3 regions of the Acetobacteroides hydrogenigenes genome follow, and region 1 is predicted to be linked to each of the others. Evidence: riboswitches for the same ligand, from Rfam matches in the RefSeq annotation. Region 1 holds a riboswitch; each other region holds the start of a gene.

Region 1 (7,713 bases):
TTGGGGTGGTCGAGAAGGATACATGTCGCTGCTGAACACCGATACCAAGCGCGAAAAGGAGCACCTTGGACAGTTCCTAACCATGGCTCGCGACTATGCCCGCAAGAATGGCTTTAAGGGTATATTCCTTATCGAACCTAAGCCAATGGAGCCTACCAAGCACCAGTACGACTTCGATACCGAAACCGTTATTGGATTCCTTCGCCAGTACAACCTCGATAAGGATTTTAAGATGAATATAGAGGTAAACCATGCCACGCTGGCAGGTCACACCTTCGAGCACGAGCTACAAATGGCGGCCAATGCTGGCATGCTAGGTAGCATTGATGCCAATAGAGGCGACTACCAAAACGGATGGGATACTGACCAGTTTCCTGTAGACATCTACGAGGTAACTCAAGCAATGATGGTAATTCAACAGGCAGGTGGTTTTACCACTGGAGGTATCAACTTCGATGCTAAGACCCGCAGAAACTCTACCGACCTTGAGGATATCTTCATCTCCCATATCTCTGCAATGGACGTATTTGCCCGTGCGCTTGTAGTGGCAGACAATATTCTAAAGAACTCCGATCTACTTGAGATGAGAAAGAAGAGATACGCTTCGTTCGATTCTGGCAAGGGTGCTGAGTTTGAATCAGGAAAACTTTCGCTTGAGGATCTTCGAGAATTCGCCAAGGTAGCAGGAGAGCCTACGCTTACCAGTGGAAAGCAGGAACTTTACGAGCAAATCATCAACTTGTATATCTAATAAAAAAACCTAACCTGATGACTAGAAGCACCAACTTTAACTTTGTAGTCTTTCTAACGATGGTAGCCGCCCTTGGGGGGCTACTGTTCGGCTACGATACTGCGGTAATATCGGGTACTGTAGCTTCGCTGCAAGTTAACTTTATTGATCCGCTTAACCTACCCGAAACCTCGGCCAACTCGCTGCTAGGCTTTACTGTTTCAAGTGCCCTAGTTGGCTGCATCGTTGGCGGAATGATAGGAGGATGGATGGCCTTAACTTTTGGTCGAAAGAACACTCTGATTGCTGCTGCGGTTATGTTTGGCATATCCGCACTAGGCTCTGGATTCCCCGAAATGGGATTTGCCCCTTTCGGATCGAATGTAGAGAGCTATCTTACTCCTTTTATTGTTTATCGTATCATTGGGGGGATTGGCGTTGGACTTGCCTCTATGCTCTCGCCCATGTACATCGCCGAAACGGCTCCGGCAGATAAGCGGGGTGCATTGGTTTCCTGGAACCAGTTTGCCATAATCTTTGGAATGCTGCTTGTTTACTTTGTAAACTACTTTATTGCCAAGCAGGGAACTTCAGATTGGTTAAATACCATCGGTTGGCGATGGATGTTTATTTCTGAGCTATTACCTGCAGCCCTTTTCCTTGTGCTTTTATTCTTCATTCCCGAAAGCCCACGCTGGTTGGTGTTAAAAGGTCACAACGATAGGGCTCATAAAGTACTTTCGCTAATCCGTACGGAAAGCGAAGCGCAAGCCGAACTAAACGAAATAAAGAATAGCGTAGCCGAAAAATCGAAAGGAAGCATCTTCTCTTTTGGTTCTGCTGTTGTCGTTATTGGAATTATGCTTTCTGTTTTTCAGCAGTTTGTCGGTATTAACGTGGTGCTTTACTATGCCCCCGAGATCTTTAAGAACATGGGTTCGCAAACAGATACCGCTCTTCTCCAGACTATCATTGTGGGGGCGATTAATCTAACCTTTACAGTACTTGCTATATTTACTGTCGATAAGTGGGGTAGAAAACCGTTACAGATCATAGGTGCTTGGGGAATGTCTATTAGCATGTTTACGTTAGGGGCAACCTTCTTCTTCAATAAGATGGGGGTGCTTTCGCTTTTAGCAATGCTTACCTATGTTGCTTCATTTGCCATGTCTTGGGGACCTATAGTTTGGGTGCTTCTTTCCGAGATATTCCCCAATAAGATTAGGGGTAAGGCGATGGCCATTGCTGTTGCTTCGCAGTGGATTGCAAACTACCTTGTTTCTTGGACATTTCCGATAATGGATAAGTCGACGTTGCTTAATGGGATGTTCAATCACGCCTTCCCTTATTGGATTTATGGGGCGATAAGCGCTTTGGCTGCATTTTTTATGATAAGGTTTGTTCCAGAAACTAAAGGAAAAACTCTTGAGGAGATGGAAAAAGTTTTTATAAAAAGTAAATAACCAACCATTAGGATAAGAAGAGGCTGCCTAGTACGGTAGCCTCTTTTGTGTGTCTATAAGTCTATATAAATATTAACAGCTTAACGTGTTAGTTGATAAAGAAGTAATCGTATTTAGCAGATGTTTGAAGTTTGCTTGTTGATAAAATCAACATTTTAAATTCGTTGTGTTAGTAAGTAATGTTTAGTTTTACTGCCGTATAGGGTTCCTTACTGGATTAATAGGGAATTTGGTGAAAGTCCAAAACTATCCCCGTAGCTGTAAGTTCGATAAAGTGCCTCTACAATATGTCACTATTCCGACCAACGGAATGGGAAGGCAGTAGTAAGGTTGAACAAGTCAGAAGACCTGCCCGATACATGTAATTCGTAGCTTTCGGGCGAAAGGCGATAGAATACTTGTACCTTCCAAGTAGTTTTTACGTTCCCGCAAGTTACCATTTATAAACCTTATTACTAGAGAGTATGAATGGTGAACTTCTTTTTTCGACCATTGTGAAGCGCAATGGTGAACAAGTTCCGTTTAGTGCAAGCAAAATTGAGCACGCCATATTTAAGGCGATGCGTTCTCTTGGAAAACCCAACCGTAAGCAGGCGTACAATTTATGTCAGCTCGTTTTGAAAATGCTGTCGGACATCTGTCCTGATTGCAAGCCAACTGTAGAGCAGGTACAAGATTGTGTAGAGCAGACTCTTTTTAGTTATGGAGAGTTTGATCTGCTAAAGGCTTATATGCTTTACCGCAACCAGCACGCACAAATTAGAGATGCTAAAGAGCTTTTTAGCAACATTGAGGTGATGGACAACTACCTTAAGATGAACGATTGGCGAATAAAGGAGAGCGCCAACTCAGGCTATTCTCTTCAGGGGTTAAACCAGCACATCTCTACCGTAATAACTTCGCAGTATTGGCTTAGCAAACTGTACCCAGAAAGCATTGCCAATGCTCATAAACAAGGATACTTTCATATTCACGATCTAGGATTTCTTAGCGTGTATTGCGTAGGATGGGACCTGAAGGATATTCTTGTAACTGGTTTTAAGGGGGTTGATGATAAAGCGCAGAGTAAGCCTGCACGACACTTCCGTACAGCACTAGGGCAAATTGTAAATTTTTTCTACACCATGCAGGGTGAGGCGGCAGGTGCACAAGCTTTCTCCAACTTCGACACATTCCTAGCACCATTTATTCGCTTCGATAAACTCGACTATCAGCAGGTTAAGCAAGCACTTCAAGAGTTTCTGTTCAACCTTAATGTGCCTACACGTGTTGGCTTCCAAACACCGTTTACCAATATTACGATGGATTTGGTTGTCCCCGAATTTCTAAAGGATGAGGCCATTGTATGGGGCGGTGAAATACTGAACTATACTTATGGCGATTTTCAGCACGAGATGACGATGCTCAATATGGCTTTTGCCGAAGTAATGAGCGAAGGCGATGCTGCTGGAAGTCTTTTTTCTTTTCCGATTCCTACCTACAATATTACTCCCGATTTTAAATGGGATAATCCTGAGTACGATGGTATATGGGAGATGACGGCGAAGTATGGCATTCCTTACTTCTCGAACTTTGTTAACTCTGATATGAAACCTGATGATGTCCGCAGCATGTGTTGTCGTTTAAGGCTGGATAAGCGTGAACTAAACCGTCGAGGAGGTGGCTTGTTTGCTTCGAATCCTCTTACAGGATCTGTGGGCGTAGTTACCATTAACTTGCCTCGATTGGGCTACGAAGCAGTGGGAGAGGAGGACTTCTTTCAACGCCTTGAGAACTACATGACGCTTGCCAAGGAGAGCCTCGAAATAAAGCGTAAGATAATAGAGAAGCATACCGAAAATGGGCTTTATCCATACTCGAAGTTCTATCTCCGCCACATCCACGAGCGTTATGGATGCTATTGGAAAAACCACTTTTCTACTATTGGCATTAATGGAATGAACGAGTGCTGTATCAACTTCCTTGGTGTGAATATAGCCCATCCCGAAGGTCAACGGTTTGCCAAACAGGTAATGCATTTTATGCGTATGATGCTTGAGCAGTTTCAGGAAGAAACCAATAGCATTTACAATCTCGAGGCTACGCCTGCTGAGAGTACTGCATATCGTTTTGCACGCATAGACACAGAGCTGTATTCTGACATCATTGTGGCTAACCATGGACATTTTGCAAAGGGGGCTCAGCCTTACTATACCAACTCGACCCAGCTGCCAGTTGGATACAGTAGCGACCTATTCGAGGTGCTTAGTCTTCAAGATGATCTTCAGACGCTATATACAGGAGGAACCGTGTTGCATATATTTACCGGAGATAGTGGAATGTCGGCTTCGGCAGCCAAAAACCTCGTTCGAAAGGTAACCGGAAGTTTCCGTCTCCCATATATAACTATTTCTCCAACTTTTAGCATTTGTCCATCGCACGGTTACCTGCAGGGCGAACATGCAATTTGTCCTATTTGCGGAAATAGAACAGAGGTGTACAGTCGAATAGTTGGTTATATGCGTCCTGTAAACCAATGGAATGCAGGAAAACAGCAGGAATTTGCCGATCGTAAGCTGTTTTCGGTATCTAATGTTGAATAAGGAGATGGCGCAAATGATGCGTATAGGAGGTTTCCAAAAACAAAGTTTCATCGATTGGGATGGTCGAATGGTTGCTGTGGTTTTTACACAGGGCTGCAACTTTAGATGCGGCTACTGTCATAATCCTTCGCTAGTCATTCCTGAATTCTATAATACGGCTGCTTGCATTTCGGAGGATGAAGTGCTAGCAGCCCTTCTCTCTCGATGTGGTTGGCTCGATGGTGTTGTGATATCGGGAGGAGAGCCAACCCTTCAACCTTGCTTAAAGCAGTTTATTCAAAAAATTAAGGCTATGGGCTATTTGGTGAAACTTGATACCAATGGTACCAATCCTAACCTACTGGAGGAGTTGATCTACGAACGTTTGATCGATTACGTTGCTATGGATATAAAAACAATACCTACCTACGAACGCTATTCTCAGGTAACACCTATAAGTAGGTGCCAATTCTCCAAGGTTCTGCAAACGATGAGGTTGCTTCAGCAGAATGTTATATCTTATCAATTTCGAACCACTATCGTACCAACCTTGCATAGTTCAGAAGATATCATCGAGCTAAAACGGCAAATGACCAAATGTCCTTGCGTTACACTCCAGATGTATCGAGAAGGTGATACGGTGGCATGCTACCTTTAGCATTTGTCTTTTGTTCACCATTCTTATTTTGAATTTGAATATGGGGAAATAAATGGATTCTTATGTAGATGTAAGAATCATAAATTAGATATCCTGTAATATAAGGATTAGTGTTTCCCCATAATAAAATTGGGAATGATATATAAAATTCTAAAGGATAATGTATAAGAATAAAATAAGTAACAGAACACCTTTCTAATAGTGTTTAAAAGTTTGAATCTTTCTTTTTTTTTATACTTTTACGGCCGAATAATGTAGGGTGTTGTGAATTATCCTGAAATTTGTAAGTTGTTTATTAGCATCTTGTTAATGCTTTGGTGAAAGCACAAATGAGTGTTAATTGTTTTGTATTGGTTGGGCTTTCAGATTTTAATCGTGGGGTATATTAGCAGTGAAAAGAGAATAGACGCCTTAAAGTTGCTGCTTTAGTATTTAGTGCTGAACCTGTTGTCTTTTATACATTATTTAGTTCTATTGAAAACTATTTCATGTTGATTATGAATCAGTATATGGGAATTAATGGCCTTTACGATATTCTTTTTAATCGTAAGGATTTTGTTGTTTCAGACGATATCAGAGAAAAAGTTGAGAGTGGATATCGTTTCTTAGAGAGCTTTTCAAAAGACAAGGTTGTTTACGGGATAAATACGGGTTTTGGGCCAATGGCGCAGTACCGTGTAGATGACGAACACCTAAAGCAACTACAGTACAACATTATTAGATCCCATTCTTCTGGCGCAGGCGATCCGCTTCCCGAACTTTACGTTAAGGCTGCTATGGTAGCACGTTTGCTAACCTTTGCGCAGGGAAAGTCGGGCGTTCATATCGAGCTAGTAGACATCCTTTCGAAGTTTATTAATCACGAAATATATCCTATCGTTCCTCAACACGGAAGTGTAGGTGCTAGCGGCGATTTAGTTCAGCTTTCGCATATTGCGCTAACGCTTATTGGCGAAGGTGAGGTAATCTACAAAGGCGTAAGGCGTGATACCAAGGGTGTACTCGAAGAGGTCGGAATAAAGCCACTTGGCGTACACATTCGCGAAGGTCTTGCCGTTTGTAATGGTACCGCTGTTATGACAGGTATTGGCCTTGTTAACCTGATTAACTCCCGTAGGTTGCTCCGCTGGGGTGTTATTGCTTCGGTAATGATGAACGAGATTGCCGCATCGTACGACGATTTTATGTCGGAGGTGCTAAATGGCATGAAATTCCATGAGGGACAAAAACGCATTGCCGAGATGATGCGCGATCTATCAAAGGATAGCCGTTGCCTTCCAAAGCGCGAGGTAGAACTCTATGGTGACACAAACAACGAAAAGATATTTACGCATAAGGTGCAGCCATACTACTCGCTGCGTTGCGTACCTCAAATACTAGGTCCCGTTCTCGAAGAGCTTGAAAATGCCGAAAAGGTGCTTGTAAACGAGCTTAACTCGGTTGACGACAATCCTGTTGTTGATACCGTTACCAAAAGCGTTTACCACGGAGGTAATTTCCACGGCGATTACGTTTCGTACGAAATGGATAAGCTTAAGATTGCCATTACCAAGCTTACCATGCTTTGCGAACGCCAAATGAACTACCTGTTCCACGATAAAATTAACGGTATTCTGCCTCCATTTGTAAATCTAGGTGTTCTAGGTCTTAACTATGGTTTGCAGGCGGCTCAGTTTACGGCTACATCTACCACTGCCGAGTGCCAAACGCTATCGAACCCAATGTACGTGCATAGCATCCCTAACAATAACGATAATCAGGATATCGTAAGCATGGGAACTAACTCCGCGCTGATAGCAAAGACCGTTATCGAGAATTCGTTCCAGGTAATGGCCATCCATTTTATGGCAATTGCTCAAGCTGTTGATTGTTTGGGAATCCAAGATAAGCTATCAACCAGCACTAAGGCTATCTACGATCAGGTAAGGGCAATTGTTCCAGTATTTATTGAAGATACCCCCAAGTATAAGGAAATAGAGGCAATGGTTGCCTACCTTAAGTCTGGAGTGATGAGCAATTAGTGCGTGAAAAATTCTATCGTTTAGTTTTGTTGTAAAAAGCTAAATGAATACTAATTTTGGCGCTAAATTTTTGGAATAGGCTCAAGTAGAAAATGTAAAGGAAGAATAGAGCAATATGAAATATGCACTGGTAACTGGCGGTAGTCGTGGAATAGGACGAGCAATTTGCGTAAAGCTTGCTCAGATGGGCTATCAGGTGGTTGTAAACTATAAATCGAATAAGGAAGAAGCCGAAAAGACTCTTGAACTTATAGCAGAGCAAGGTGGTAAGGGGGATATG
Region 2 (7,713 bases), on a different contig from region 1:
TCTACCACATCCTTATTGTAGTGGTAGTAGTACCAGAAGTTATCGGTAGCCGCATCGAAGGTGATGGTGCTTTTACCGTTTATTTTATACTTAACGCCAGCAGCACTGCTTACATCCTTATAGTAGAAACCAAAATCAGCCACCGACTTTGGACGAAAATAGTCCTTTTCGTACCAAGAGCCTTGTGCATAAACATCGAGGTTAGAGGTTATGCCGTAGGATAGGCGCTGGCTAACCGTATTGTCATAAAAGCGGTTTACCGCCTTGGCTTCCGTCAAACTTAAAGCCTTACTCTTAGCATCAATTTCAAAAGGGCTTAGCTGGTAGCCATCAATCTGCTTATGGGCAAACTGGGTATTCGACGACAGCTTACCAATATTCAAATCGAGCGTGTTGGCCTGCTGAAAATCGCCATACGCTCCAAAGCGGGTAGTATTGTCGAAGCTAACGGTACTCTTACTCTTTTTGGTAATAACGTTGATAACTGCACCAATGGCATCAGAACCATATAGGGCCGACGAGGCACCCTTAACTACCTCTACGCGCTCGATATTATCGGGCGAGATTCTGTTTAGATCGGTTTGTCCGCCTACATCGCCATACACGCGCTTGCCGTTTACCATAAGCACAACAAAATCGTTACCCAAGCCATTGACACGTAGAAACGAGCCCATGGTACCAGGCGTAAAATCAAATGAGGGGCTAATGGAGGTGGCCATCTCCTCGAACGAGCGGGGAGCCAGCTTGGCAATGGTCTTATTCGAGAAAACCTCGGTTTGTACGGGTGCTGTCTTTAGGCTGTGGTGCGTTCCTGTTCCGGTAACCACCACCTCGTCTATAGCGCCAACCGACTCCTCCATCCTAAAGGCTAGGTCCGACACATCGCCACGAACGCTTACGCGCTGAGCCAGACGCTGCATGCCCGTATAGGTTGCCACCAGCGTATAATCACCCGCCTTAGGTACCTTAATAGTAAACTCTCCGTTGACGTTGGTGGCCGCACCAACTGTTAGTCCCTTTACCATTACGTTGGCGCCAACAATTAGCTTTCCGTTAGACTTCTCAGTTACGGTTCCCTTAATGGTGTACGACTGTGCGCCTGCAGCTACTGCTAGCATCAGCGCTAACAGCGTTGCCAATATCTTATTCATTCTCTTTTTTTGGTTGGTTTGTTAACTGATGGCACCAAGTATCACGATATACGTAGCGCGAAAAAGCGCTCTAAAACACTTAGCGGTTTATTCCCAAATTTTCGTGATACCTGATATGTGCGTCATTATATCTCGGGAAGCTCTCTACTTCCCTCCTGCTATCTGCTGAAGATGCTTCACCCAAATGCTACCTATGGCATCTAGCTCGCCCATCCCCTTTAGGACAACCTCTACGGTAAATCCCTCCTTGGTAAGCAGCGACTTCCAGCTGGTAGGTTCGCTACCAGCCATGTCGTTTACCGCATGATCGCCAGCAACCAGCATAAAGGGCATTAGCCATACCTTCTTTACGCCTTTAGCTTTAAGGGAGGCCACCACATCGTCGAGCGTGGGCGTACCCTCTACCGTTCCTATGTAGGTGTTGGCATCGACCTTGGCAAAGTAGTACTGCATGGCTGGATAGTAGACGTTGGAGGTGTGCTTAGAGCCATGCCCCATAAATACAACCGCCTCCTTTCCCTTTCGCTCGGCAGGAACATTGGCTATCAGGGCCGATGCCACCTCGCTCATATCGGAATCGCTCCATAGCAGCGGAGTACCCACCGTTACCTGCCTAATCCCCTTAGGCATCTTGGTAAAGGCGTTGGCCGTTTGCACCAAATCGTCGTACTCGTCGCCTGGAATTATATGCAGCGACTGCACGTAAACGTTGCTGTAACCATCTTCGCCCAGCTTAGCTAGCGCCTCTGCTGGCGAAAGAATCTCCTCGCCACGCTTCCTTAAAATCTTTCGAATAATTTTAGATGTGTAGGCCCAGCGAATCTCGGTGTTCGGAAATGCCTTAGCCACCTTCTCGCCTACCCTGTCGATGGCTCCTTTAGAGTCGGATAAGGATGTACCAAAAGCCACCAGCAGAATTGCCCTTTTGGGTTCGGCCTCGCTACCGGCTGCCGCCAACGTGGTGGTGTGGAGCAACAGCGGAAGGCATATAAGCCAACCCATAAGCAACTTTAACCTCGTAATCATCATTGTATTAAAAATTAAAATTAATACAACATGCCCTTTGCTAAATGCAGGAAAATAAAAGTGAAGAATACGCCTAGGTTCATATTCAACAGCTACTTCTTACCCGGAAGCAATACATGTGTTTGTTGAATGAGGCAGGTCTCCTGACTTACCTAGTATTGCGGCCTTCCCACCCTCTTTCGAAGGCAGTGGCGTAGACTTGCAATACCAGCTGCAACGCAGCTATTGGCATACAGTAGCGGGTACTGTTCCGGATTCACACCGGATTCCCTTTTACTGGCTGAGAAGGATTCCCAACCAGTCACCTTATTCGGGTGTAAAATTAGGGTAAAATATTAAGCAACCAAAGAAAATTCGAGGGTTTCCGGGAAATTGTACTCTAGGATTTTCTAATATCAATTGATTTATTCCGCTTAAAAAGCGAAGTATTGGTTACTTTGCTTGACTCTTATGCTCTACCCAAACGTTTACGATTTCCTTGTAGACTTCAATTCCAACAAGTTTGGGTTCAACGGTATAGTCCGCCTTTTCGAGTACTGATTTCCATCTATCAGATTCTTCGCTAGCCATATCGTTATTAGCATAATCGCCAGCAATTGACGTAAGAGGGGCAATGATTACTTTTTTATTCGCAATAGTTTGCGATTTTAGCGATGCTACGATATCGGCAATGCCCGGTTCTCCTTCAACCGTTCCAATATAAAGTTTGTAAGTAGGGTATTTTTTATTAATGTCCTCTTGAAGCTACTTACAGTAGGCATTATAGACAATTAACTTTTATAACCATATTTTTAACGCTCTATCACTTATATCTGATACTATTAAGAGAAGGTATAAATCATACCACTACGATCAAAAATCGCGTTTTGTATTCTGTTGAAAATAAAAAATACCATCTCAAACGAAATGGTATTCTATAAGAGCCTCTCACCGGACTTGAACCGGCGACCTACGCATTACGAATGCGCCGCTCTACCGACTGAGCTAAAGAGGCTTGTTTTCACTTATGCAAAGGTAGTAATTATTCCTGTTGTTGGTCTTCCAATGTGCCATTTTCTACGGATGCACCCTTTTCCTGCATTTCTCGTTTTATTAAGGCAGTCCAATATTGCTGCACTACATAGGAATTCTTTATCTTTTGACATTTTTCCAGCCACTTCTTGGCAAGATCAATATTACCCATCATTTCACAGGCAAGCGCGATATTAAAAGTTGCCGCATACACGTCATTTTTTTCGGGAGATGTCAAGAAAGTTTGCATTAACGATATAACTTCTTTCCACTTAAAATCTTGCACTAATTGGCTAACTTTCTGAAACTTTAAATCTGGAACGGTAAGATAATATCTGTACTGCTCTTGCCAAAATGGTAGTATGGAAAAACCAATCTTTTGGGCAACTCGATATGAAACATCATTAGATATTATAGAGTCAAGTTCCGATCGTGAAACTTTTTCATATTGGTCGTAATATAAGGAATCTTTATCGAGTAGTTCTCTCTCTAACACCCCCTCTTTAGCATTGTAGACATGCCACAACGACGCATAAACTACTTTATAGGAAGTAGGAGTTTCTCTTTCAATAAGAGTTCGTAATAGAGAAAGTACTACGATATACTTAGGCTTTTCCAACTGCGAAAAACTTTTTATTTCTTCTGAGGTGAGGAGTTCTGGATCACTTTCTGAGATTGGGTGATAGTTAACCCGCACGTAACTCTGCGAGAATGTCCCTAACGATTGAAAATACGCCTTAAAATTTTCTATGGTATTAACAACCTGAAGAGAATCATCTACAAATGCTGACTTTTGCTTGTTTACCAGCCTGCTTTTTAAACGATAGTTGGCAACAAGTACAATACGCTCGTCATCCTTCAGCGATATCCGCTCGGCACTTGGTATAAGAACATCAACATTTACAGTTTTGGTTGTTACAGCACATGAGGATGCTGTAAATATCAAAAACAAATAAGCAATAATTTTTCGCATAGCGATTTTTATAGTAGAATTGGTGCCCCTAATATAGCAGAAAAAAGCCACCCCTATCCAAGGAGTGGCAAAAAAATGAACAGATAAAATTCTACTAAATATTCATACCTCCACATACGGTCAGAACCTGACCTGTAACATACGATGAAAGATCGGATGCAAAGAAAACGCACGCGTTAGCAACATCTTCAGGAGTACCTCCACGACGAAGTGGAATCTTTGAAGCCCACTCTGCTTTTACATCATCAGGAAGTTGATCGGTCATCTCTGTCATGATAAAACCTGGAGCAATTGCATTATGACGAATATTACGCATACCCATTTCCTTTGCTGCTGATTGGGTAAAACCTATAATACCAGCCTTTGATGCAGCGTAGTTACATTGGTTTGCATTTCCAGAAACGCCTACTACCGAACTCATATTTATAACGCTACCATTGCCCTGTTTCCACATAACTGGCTGAACAGCTTTGGTAAAGTTAAATACCGATTTTAGGTTTACTGCAATAACAGCATCCCATTGGGCTTCGGTCATACGTTTTAGTGCACCGTCTTTGGTAATACCAGCATTGTTTACCAAAATATCTACGCGTCCAAAATCTTTTACAATCTCATCTACAACACGGTGGGTGTCTTCAAAGTTGGCAGCATTTGATGCGTATCCTTTAACCTTAACACCCAATGCGGCGATCTCTTTTTCTGTAGCCTGAGCAGCTTCGTTATACTCAAGGTCAGTAAAAGCGACATTGCAACCTTCGGCTGCAAAACGTAGCGCAATTGCTTTACCAATACCTCGTGCTGCCCCTGTAATGATGGCTACTTTCCCTGCTAATAAATTCATTGAAATTGAAATTAATTAGGTTTATGACTGTGAGCAAATGTACAAAAAATATCTCTTCACGAAAAAATGTTAGGAGAGCCACGGATAATAAAAGAATGTTGATATTTTTGTTTCAGCAAAAGCGTCCTTTTTCTAAAGTAATTCATTTTGTAATGAAAATAAGACTGAATATCCGCTGGAAGCTCATTCTAGGCATTTTGGCTGTTGTGTTTTTGGCTTACTCTATAAGCATTTATGAGCAAATCAAAGGGCTTAACACGCTTAAAAGCAGATATGCTGAGGAAATTGCACTTCGTGTTGGTAAGGATTACTCCTTGAAGATGCAAAATGAGATCAACTCAAAACTGTTGGAAACCTCTAATCTGGCAAAACAGATAGGTATGCAACTTACTAATCCAGAAGGGGAAAGACCCAATGCCATAAAGACAATTCTTAATTCTGTAGCAGATGCAAATCCTAACCTAACATCGGTTTGGGCATCTGTAGAGTTACGAAATATGAGTTCGTCATACACAAAGGATTACGGACGAGTTCGATTTACCTACTTTAGAGAAAATGGCGTTTTAAAGTACATGCAGGACACTGTAGAACTGGATGGTGACAACAAAACATCGTTATACTATAACTGTAAGGTAAAAAAGGCTGATCTTCTTTCTGATCCCTACTGGTTTAGCTACAACAAGAAGGATAGTATACTTGAAACAAGCATTGGAACCCCATTACTTGAAGGATCTCGTTTTCTAGGAATTGTAGGTTTCGACATCTCATTGGAGGCCTTCCAAACTATGGTAGATAGCATAAGGCCTATTAAAGGAGCACGATCGTTTGTACTTTCGTCCAATGGATCTGTAATTGCCGCCAACGACTCTAAACTTAGAGGAAAGAAGCTTCAAGACGTTTACAACGAAGCATCTGAAGCGCTCTTAACTGAAAAAATTGCTCAAAATAAGCCTTTTGGCTTTGAGGTAAAGATTGGAGAACCATACCACTATGCTGTTCTACCTGTGAACTATAAATCAGCAAAAACCAGCTGGGCATTTGGATTTGCAGTACCCTCGCGCGAGCTGCTAGGAAGCGCAGACAACACAACCGATAAGCTCTGGCTATTAGCCATCATTTCTATGCTGGTAATCATGGGTGTTATTTGGTATATCTCCTTCAAAATCACGAAACCTCTTTACCGAGTAAATAGAGCGCTAAAGAATCTTGCAGAAGGTAAAATTGACGAATCGAGCAAGATAAAAGTTGATACGAATGATGAGCTTCACGATATTGCAATTTCTACAAACGAGCTTATTGATAGCATGATGCGAACCGTAGAGTTTACAACTGAAGTGGGGAAAGGCAATACAAATATCGACTTTAAGCCAAGAAACGAAAACGACGTATTGGGCATCTCTCTCCTCAATATGAAACAAAACCTTGATGAAGCAAAAAGGCTGGAGGCAATAAGAAAAGTAGAAGATGAAAAAATAAGCTGGGCCACTCATGGCGTTGCCCTTTTTGGAGAGTTGCTCAGACACCAAGAAACTAACCTTGAGGATTTCTCTTACCATATAATCAGCAATTTAATCGAGTACATTAAGGCCGATGTTGGGGGATTATTCTTGATTAATGATCATGAGAATGGCGAGCGTACCATAGACCTCATGGCATGCTACGCATATGACAGACGCAAGTATGAAGAAAGACGCCTATTAATTGGAGAGGGGCTTGTGGGACGATGCGTTCAGGAAAATGAGACAATATTTATAACTGATGTTCCTAAATCGTACCTTACCATAGGTTCCGGATTGGGAGAAGATAGGCCATCTTGTATCCTAATAGTACCTCTAAAGCTCAACGATGAAGTATATGGAGTATTAGAGTTGGCCTCATTTGAGGTATTCGAAAAGCACGTTATTGATTTTGTAGAGAAAATTGGAGTTACCATAGCATCGACTATTTCTACTACACGTATCAACATTAAAACGCAACAGCTCCTAGAAGCTTCGAAGTTCCAAGCCGAAGAGCTTTCGGCTCAGGAAGAGGAAATGCGCCAAAACATGGAAGAGCTGCTTGCAACTCAAGAAGAGGCGGCCAGAAAATCAAAAGAAATTGAGAATCTGCTCGAATCGCTAGGAACCGCAAGCTACATTATAGAGTACGATATAGAAGGGTACGTAATTGTAGCAAACGATTCCATTCTAAATCTGTTAGGAATGCGACGTGAAAACCTTATAGGCTTGAACATTCGCGAAATAGACAGCTATGCAAATAAGCATTTCAACGAATTCTGGAATAGCATAAAGAGAGGAATTCCTGCCAAAGTTAAATCGGAGCTTACGGGAGTTAATACATCAGCAATTCTTTACGAAACCTTCATCCCTATTGCTGATGAAGATGATAAGGTTTACAAGGTTATGCTAATAGGCCAAAACCTTGATGAGTTTGTAAGCCTTTCGGAAAAGAACGTAACAACCTCTTTGAACTAAACCAAAGTTACCTATATTTAAAGGCCTAATGTATAGTTACATTAGGCCTTTTTCTTGATGTTCCTATTTTCTGTTGGATAATGAAAATTAATATTTTACTTGCAATTGGAGTTTTGCTGGTTGGATGCAGAGATAAAGAAGCACCCCTACCCGCCTTATGTACAACAATTGGCAATGCAGAATTCGACGATTTTGTTTACACAAATAACGGCTATCTTCTTACCTTCAAAAACTACA
Region 3 (7,713 bases), on a different contig from region 1:
AAGTACGACGTCGTTGTCCTGAAAGTTTCGAATGCAGCTATGGTCGTGTAGGATGACGTTGGTGTCGAGTACGAATACCTTTGAAACACCTTTCGTTGTAGAACTTTTCTTCATAATGGCCAAGGTTTAGTGGATTAGTAGGTAAGAACGTTAGTTGAGCGGTTATGCCGAAAACTTTAAAAGTTAAACCCACCGTAGAGAACATTTGTTTCTCTTTTATAGCTAAAATTGCAGGAAATTTATCAACATGACCTACCAGGAAACGCTCGATTATATGTTCAGCCAGCTCCCCATGTTCCATAGGGTTGGCAAAAGCGCCTACAAGGCAAACCTCGACAATACGCTCATCCTCGACGAGCATTTCGGACATCCGCACACGAAGTTTAAAACCATACACGTTGCTGGAACCAACGGAAAGGGTTCTACCTCGCACATGCTGGCCTCCATCCTTCAGGATGCCGGGCTAAAGGTAGGGTTGTACACCTCTCCCCACCTGCGCGACTTCCGCGAAAGGATTAAGATTAACGGCGTAGAGGTTTCGGAAGCCTACGTTGTCGATTTCGTGGAGCAGCACAAGGCGCTTTTCGAGAAGATACAGCCCTCGTTCTTCGAGATGACGGTAGCCCTAGCCTTCAAGTACTTCGCCGACGAGCAGATTGATGTTGCCGTGGTTGAGGTTGGTATGGGCGGTAGGCTCGATTCCACCAACATCATTAGCCCGCTGGTTAGCATCATCACCAACATCGGCTTCGACCATACCGAATTTCTTGGCGATACCTTGGCTAAGATTGCCTTCGAAAAGGGGGGCATCATCAAGCCTCAAACACCAGCTATTATCGGCGAGTCTCATCCCGAAACTGCATCGGTATTCGCTAAGATAGCCGAAGAAGTACAGGCTTCTCTTGTTTTTGCCGATCAGAGGTATAGGGTAGGGGAGCGCTCACTAACCAGCGATGGTCTGCAGCGGTTTACCATCGAGAGCAGCGCTGGCGATGTCGTTTATGATGATGTTGAGGTAGACCTTCAGGGCAGCTACCAGGCAAAGAATATTCTCGGCGTACTTACCGCTGTAGATGTGCTTAAGGCGCATTTCCCATCCCTCACCGACGATGCTGTTCGTCGTGGGCTACGCCATGCATCGGCGCAAACCGGACTCCGTGGCCGCTGGTTTAAGCTATCCAACAATCCGCTTACCATCTGCGATACCGGCCACAACGTTGATGGCATTACCTACATCGTCGATCAAATCAGCAAAACACCACACGAGAAGCTCTACTGGGTTTTTGGAATGGTAAGCGATAAAGAAATTAATAAGGTGATTCAACTACTCCCCAAGGACGCCTACTACATCTTCACCCAAGCATCCATTCCACGTGCTAAGGATGCCGATTTGCTGGCCGAAGAGTGTCGCGCTGCTGGTTTAGCCGGAGAGGTGGAAAAGAATGTTGAAAAGGCGGTAGAAAAAGCAAGAAGTATGGCTTCGAGTAACGATCTTATTTTCATAGGTGGAAGCACTTTTGTTGTTGCAGAAGTAGTTTAAAAGGTCTACGTTCAAAAGCAAATATTTTTAGCGGGCTCTTGCAGAATTAAAATTTTGCTGTACCTTTGCATCGCTTTTGGAAACAATCGCAGCGATCTTTGTAAAAGATTTTTGAAAGGGAGCATAGCTCAGCTGGTTCAGAGCATCTGCCTTACAAGCAGAGGGTCACAGGTTCGAATCCTGTTGCTCCCACTTCTTTCAAAAATAGCATACTCGGGAGCATAGCTCAGCTGGTTCAGAGCATCTGCCTTACAAGCAGAGGGTCACAGGTTCGAATCCTGTTGCTCCCACTTTTCGAAAAAAAACATACTTTGGGAGCATAGCTCAGCTGGTTCAGAGCATCTGCCTTACAAGCAGAGGGTCACAGGTTCGAATCCTGTTGCTCCCACGAAGATAAAGAGGGGAATTACTTAGCGGTAGTTCCCTTTTTGCGTTTACACCATTTTGTATGGAAGCATTCTGGGTTTACATCCTATACAGTGCCAAACTGGATCGATACTACATTGGTAGTACCAACAATCTAGCCCGTCGGCTAGCAGAGCATGAACGGGGCTAGACGACCTACTCCCGCCAAGGTTCTCCTTGGGCTTTGAAGTATAGCGAGGCGTATTCCTCTCGTTCGGAAGCCTATAGTCGGGAGATGGAGCTGAAAGGATGGAAAAGCCGCAAGCGCATAGAAAGCTTAATCGTTGATGGGGCCCAGCAGGAAGCAGGGCATCCCGCTTAAGGCGGGAGGGTCACAGGTTCGAATCCTGTTGCTCCCACGAAGATAAAGAGGGGAATTACTTAGCGGTAGTTCCCTTTTTGCATTTACCTAAATTGGTATGGAAACTTTTTGGGTTTACATTCTTTACAGTGCAAGAATTTGCCTCTCCTCCTAGCTAGCGCTAAGCCTTATTTTAGGATTTGGCTTTTAGTTCTTGCAAATCACTCCAAATCTTTTTGTATAAAATCGTTTGATTTTTTCTTGTTTTAAGCTAATTTAAGGGCAAACTAATTTCCCGAAATTACATGGCAAATACTAAATCGAACTACAAAGGGGTGATTGGCGTCCTTACAGGAGGAGGCGATGTGCCCGGTTTAAATCCAGCTATCAGGGCGGTAACGTTCCGCGCTATTCGTGAAGGTTACAAGGTGATTGGAATCCGTAAAGGATGGGAGGGTATGATAACCATCGATCGCTCTAAAAAACTTGAAGAGCAGGAGGATGCAGTTGTTCTTACCGAACAGATGGTGAATAGGTTGGGAAGAACTGGAGGTACATTCCTGCATTCTTCGCGTACTCGTCCTGACATGGTAAAGTTGGATAGAGTTCCTGATCTCTACAAGGATAAGTACACCCTTGACATCAACGACATGACCAGTGAGGTGATGTTGAATATCGACTATCTAGGACTAGATTACCTCATTCCGATAGGAGGCGATGATACGCTTAGCTACGGGGTGCACCTGCATAGTAAGGGCGTGCCTGTAGTAGCCATCCCTAAAACAATGGATAATGATGTTCCTGGAACCGATTACTGCATTGGTTTTGGCACCTGCATCTCGCGTACAATTGAGCTTGCGCACGAGTTGCGAACTTCGGCTGGCTCGCACGAGCGCTTTTTGGTCATAGAAGTTTTTGGGCGTTATGCTGGATTCTCTGCCTTACTGCCTACCATGGCAGGCGCTGCCGATCGATGCGTTATCCCTGAGCATAAGTTCGACATCGAGCATCTTACCGAACTGATGGTTCAAGATAGAGCTAACAATCCAAGTAAGTATTCCGTTCTTTTGGTTTCAGAAGGGGCTATGTTTAAAAACGGAGATATGATCTTTAAGGGTGAAGAGGCCGATGCCTATGGGCACAAGAAACTCGGTGGAATTGGTGATATCGTTTCGGAACAGATGCGAAATATATCGGCAAAATACAATAATGGTAGAAAGATTGATGTTATCAACCAGCGATTGGGCTATATGGTTCGGTCTGGGGCGCCTGATGCGCTTGATAGCATTGTGCCTATGGCTTTTGGAAACCTTGCGCTCGATCTTATTCTTAAAGGAACTTTTGGTAGGTTGGTGAGCTTACGCAATGGGAGGTACGACAATGTACCTATCGAAGTTGTAACTAGCTACAAAAAGAAGGTTGATATCGAAAAGTTCTACGATAAGGAACGGTATCGACCACGGTACGAGAATTTCAACGATAAGCCACAGCTTATTATGACAAGCGACTACTAGGCCGTTAAAGAGAGGAGAGATTTTTCATCTCTCCTTTTTTATTTTAGAAATTGTAATGAGAATTCAACCTAGTTCTGGAATTTCTAAATTTTAAGTGTTAAATCGCGGAAGTGAATTTGGGCCATGTGGTTTAATCTGCGACGATAAGAACATTACTTTTTGTTATATTGTAGCTTGATTTTGGTTTATTGTTGCAAATTGTAATGTAGAATAGATTTCGTAGTGATAAATTTGTTAAATCTGTTTTTGCTAAACGAAAAACTATTACTTTTGGTGGCATCAGAAAACGCAATCATATGGAAAATTTAGATTGGGGTAAGTTGCCTTTCGGTTACATCAAAACCGACTACAACATCCGTTGTACATTTAAAGATGGGAAATGGGGAGAATTAGAGGTGTCTGATTCGGAATATCTCCCAATTCATATTGCCGCAACAGGACTTCATTATGGACAAGAGGCATTTGAAGGCTTAAAGGCTTATAGAGGCAAAGATGGCAAGATCCGTCTTTTCCGTTGGATCGAGAATGCGAAGCGTTTACATCGGTCGGCTGAAGGCATTCTGATGGCTCCAGTTCCTGAAAAGCTTTTTGAAGAGGCAATCCTTAAGGTTGTGAAGCTTAACGAGCGCTTCGTACCGCCATATGGTACAGGTGCATCACTATACCTGCGCCCAGTTCTATTTGGTACAGGCGCAGAGGTGGGCGTTAAACCTGCAAGCGAGTACACCTTTATCGTATTTGCAACGCCTGTCGGTCCTTACTTCAAGGAAGGCTTTAACCCTGTTAAGATTGCTATTGTTAAGGATAGCGATCGTGCTGCACCGCTAGGTACCGGAACCTTAAAGGTTGGTGGTAACTATGCTGCTAGCCTCCGTGGTGTTGTAGAAACCCACCATAAGGGCTATAGCTCGCCAATGTACCTCGATGCAAAGGAGAAGAAGTACATCGATGAGATTGGTGCCGCTAACTTCTTTGGCATTAAGGATAACTGCTATATAACCCCCGAGAGCACAAGTATTCTTCCATCGATAACCAACATGAGCTTGCTAACGTTGGCCGAAGATCTTGGAATTAAGGCTATCCGCCGTCCTATTCCGGTAGAGGAACTAGACACCTTTGAAGAGGTTGGCGCTTGCGGAACGGCTGCCGTTATATCTCCAATTGGCGAGATTGCCGATCTGGAAACCGGTAAGGTTTACAAGTTCTGCAAAGACGGACGTCCAGGACCAGTATCGACTAAGCTGTACGAAACCCTGGTGGCGATTCAGTATGGCGATATTCCTGATCCTCACGGCTGGGTTACCATTGTTGAGTAATCAAGAAAACAAAAATAAGCATAGAAGGGCGGCAAACATGTCGCCCTTCATTTTTAGATATTTGTCGGAAAAAGGCTACCTTTGTGGCCGATTCGGCGATCTTACGAACCGCGTAAGATTAAAGGGAATCCGGTTAAAATCCGGAGCTGTACCCGCAGCTGTATGTCCTAGTAGCGGCCTTTAATGGTTTACCACTGTCAGCTGATGATGGGAAGGTTTTAAAGGGGGGACGAGCCAGAAGACCTGCCACGATCATGGGTAAACATCAACTTTCGGGAATAAAAGTTTAAAGAATGACACGTTTTAGAGCCTTACTGGCAACTGCACTGGTTTTACTGCTGTTTAGCGCTTGCTCTTCCAAAAAAAACGGCAACGGCGAATCATCGAACTCCGGTTCGTCCTACTTTTCGGAGAAAATAACCCTTAAGTACCTTCGCGGATTTAGCATTGGCTACCACGGCAGCTACGCTACGGTTGACGTTCGCGATCCGTTCGACTCGACCAAGCTGCTTAAGCGCTACATCCTGATCGATCGTACTAAACCTACCCCTACGGGATTGCCCCAAGGCATTGTGGTGAAGGTTCCTGTCGAGAAATCGGCCTGCTTTTACGGTTTAACGGTGAACGAGATGGCCCGCCTAGGAGTGAACCAGACCGTAACCGGAGTGGCCGAACCCCAATACGTAAAGGATGGCCTTGTGCAGGCGGGGCTTAAGCAGGGCAAGGTGGTGGATCTGGGCGAGGTGGCGCAGGCCAACGTGGAGCGCATCATCGAAGCGAACCCGGAGATACTGGTTGTCTCGCCAATTTCGGGGGGATCGCTAAATAAGATAGAGCAAACGGGCGTACCGCTGGTGTACGACTGCTCGTACCTGGAGAATACGCCGCTGGCGCGTGCGGAATGGATTAAGTTCATCGCGCTATTCTTTAAAAAGGAGGCGCTTGCCAACAAAATGTTCGATAGCGTTGATGCCCGATACTGCCGCGTTGCAAAAATTGCAAGGGCTTCCAAGTCGCATCGGCCTACGGTATTCACCGAAAAGAAGTTCGGACAGGTGTGGTACACCCCTGGAGGCCGCAGCTACATGGCTCGCTTCCTAGAGGATGCCGGAGCCGACTACATCTGGAAGGATGATAAGAGCACGGGTTCGCTACCGCTAAGCTTTGAGTCGGTGCTGGCAAAAGCATCGAATGCCGACTACTGGATCATAAAAACCAACACCCCATACGTGTACACCTACGCCCATCTCGAAAAGGAGTTCGGGCTGTACAGCAGCTTCAAGGCGTTTAAGGAGGGCTCCATCGTTAGCTGCGATACGGGAAGAGTGCCCTACTACGAGGACGGCTACCTTGAGCCGGATGTCATCCTTAGCGATATGGTGAGCATCTTCCATCCGGAGCTGCTGCCCGGCTATATTCCCAAATACTTTAAAATGCTGGCCCGATGAGCATCGCTGCAGCGAGACGTAAGCGGAGCCAAAGCGTGCGCATTATGGCAGGAGTAGGGGCGCTGATCCCACTTCTGATGCTGATGAATATTGCTTGGGGAACGGTGTCCATTCCTGTGGGAAAGGTGTTCGAGATACTTTCCGGGGCCGACACGTCGAACGTTGCGTGGAATAACATTATTTGGATGTCACGCATGCCCCAGTCGATTACGGCCATGCTGGCTGGCGCTGCCCTTGCGGCCTGCGGGCTGATGATGCAAACGCTCTTTCGCAATCCGCTTGCCGATCCTTCGATCCTCGGAATTAGTACGGGTGCGAATTTGGGCGTTGCCATCATGGTGCTATCGCTCAACGGGTCGATGGTGGTAGGCACCATTATGGGCTACACCGCCAACATCCTAGCGGCATTCGTTGGCGCTCTGGCCGTACTGCTGATCATCCTATCGCTATCGGGAAAAATAAAGAATACGGCCATGCTGCTTATCGTGGGTATCATGATTGGCTTCATGGCATCGTCCATCATATCGGTGCTTAACTTTTACGCCTCGAAGGAGAACATCCAAATCTTCGTGCTTTGGGGGCTGGGCGATTTCTCGAACGTAACGTGGAACGAGATGCCCTCCTTTGCCATTGCTTCGACTATTGGGATTGCGTTTGCCCTTTTGCAGATTAAGCCGCTGAACGCGCTGCTGCTGGGCGAAAATTACGCCTCGAACCTTGGGGTTAACGTAAAGCGGGCGCGATACTCCATTCTGCTGGCCGCAGGTTTGCTGATTGCGGCTGTTACGGCCTTCTGTGGGCCGATATCCTTTATCGGTTTGGCCGTTCCGCACGTGGCGCGGATGCTGCTCGGGACATCGAACCACAAGACGCTGCTGCCGGCAACCATTCTGCTGGGCTCGGTGGTTGCTCTTTTGTGCAACCTGCTAACAACCCTGCCGGGTGAGGGAGGGATTATCCCCATTAATGCCGTAACTTCGATGCTTGGTGCGCCGGTGGTGATATACGTGATCTTTAACCGTCGTAAGCTACAATACTTTTCGTGATGAGTGCAAGGAAACAACCGCAAACCGAACAGGTAACCCTTAAGGCAACAGGGTTGGGCATTGGCTACTCCGCTGGCCGAAGCCAGGCTACGCTCCTGCACGAGAACCTTAACCTGGAGCTGAAGACGGGCGAGCTTACCTGC

What was found. A riboswitch is a leader RNA that binds a small molecule or an ion and turns the genes downstream of it on or off. The one in region 1 is predicted to bind cobalamin.
Region 2: another riboswitch for cobalamin. It lies ahead of CLV25_RS14305 (sirohydrochlorin cobaltochelatase); the one in region 1 lies ahead of CLV25_RS14070 (ribonucleoside triphosphate reductase).
Region 3: another riboswitch for cobalamin. It lies ahead of CLV25_RS05385 (ABC transporter substrate-binding protein); the one in region 1 lies ahead of CLV25_RS14070 (ribonucleoside triphosphate reductase).

Annotation. Positions count from the first base shown of each region.
Region 1 covers NZ_SLWB01000017.1:33,116-40,828, reverse strand. The annotation lists gene xylA (xylose isomerase) at 1-751, shown strand, start outside; gene xylE (D-xylose transporter XylE) at 769-2,193, shown strand; cobalamin riboswitch at 2,379-2,563, shown strand; gene CLV25_RS14070 (ribonucleoside triphosphate reductase) at 2,658-4,775, shown strand; gene CLV25_RS14065 (anaerobic ribonucleoside-triphosphate reductase activating protein) at 4,765-5,412, shown strand; gene CLV25_RS14060 (HAL/PAL/TAL family ammonia-lyase) at 5,901-7,433, shown strand; gene fabG (3-oxoacyl-ACP reductase FabG) at 7,549-7,713, shown strand, end outside.
Region 2 covers NZ_SLWB01000018.1:9,074-16,786, forward strand. The annotation lists gene CLV25_RS14300 (TonB-dependent receptor) at 1-1,151, opposite strand, end outside; gene CLV25_RS14305 (sirohydrochlorin cobaltochelatase) at 1,296-2,180, opposite strand; cobalamin riboswitch at 2,294-2,501, opposite strand; gene CLV25_RS14310 (sirohydrochlorin cobaltochelatase) at 2,610-2,909, opposite strand; tRNA gene CLV25_RS14315 (tRNA-Thr) at 3,099-3,171, opposite strand; gene CLV25_RS14320 (DUF6340 family protein) at 3,199-4,161, opposite strand; gene fabG (3-oxoacyl-[acyl-carrier-protein] reductase) at 4,256-5,002, opposite strand; gene CLV25_RS14330 (GAF domain-containing protein) at 5,155-7,476, shown strand; gene CLV25_RS14335 (hypothetical protein) at 7,557-7,713, shown strand, end outside.
Region 3 covers NZ_SLWB01000004.1:1,611-9,323, reverse strand. The annotation lists gene CLV25_RS05430 (PhoH family protein) at 1-114, opposite strand, end outside; gene CLV25_RS05425 (bifunctional folylpolyglutamate synthase/dihydrofolate synthase) at 248-1,540, shown strand; tRNA gene CLV25_RS05420 (tRNA-Val) at 1,658-1,732, shown strand; tRNA gene CLV25_RS05415 (tRNA-Val) at 1,756-1,830, shown strand; tRNA gene CLV25_RS05410 (tRNA-Val) at 1,854-1,928, shown strand; gene CLV25_RS16165 (GIY-YIG nuclease family protein) at 1,989-2,096, shown strand; gene CLV25_RS05395 (6-phosphofructokinase) at 2,552-3,760, shown strand; gene CLV25_RS05390 (branched-chain amino acid aminotransferase) at 4,057-5,076, shown strand; cobalamin riboswitch at 5,144-5,341, shown strand; gene CLV25_RS05385 (ABC transporter substrate-binding protein) at 5,370-6,524, shown strand; gene CLV25_RS05380 (iron ABC transporter permease) at 6,569-7,570, shown strand; gene CLV25_RS05375 (ABC transporter ATP-binding protein) at 7,570-7,713, shown strand, end outside.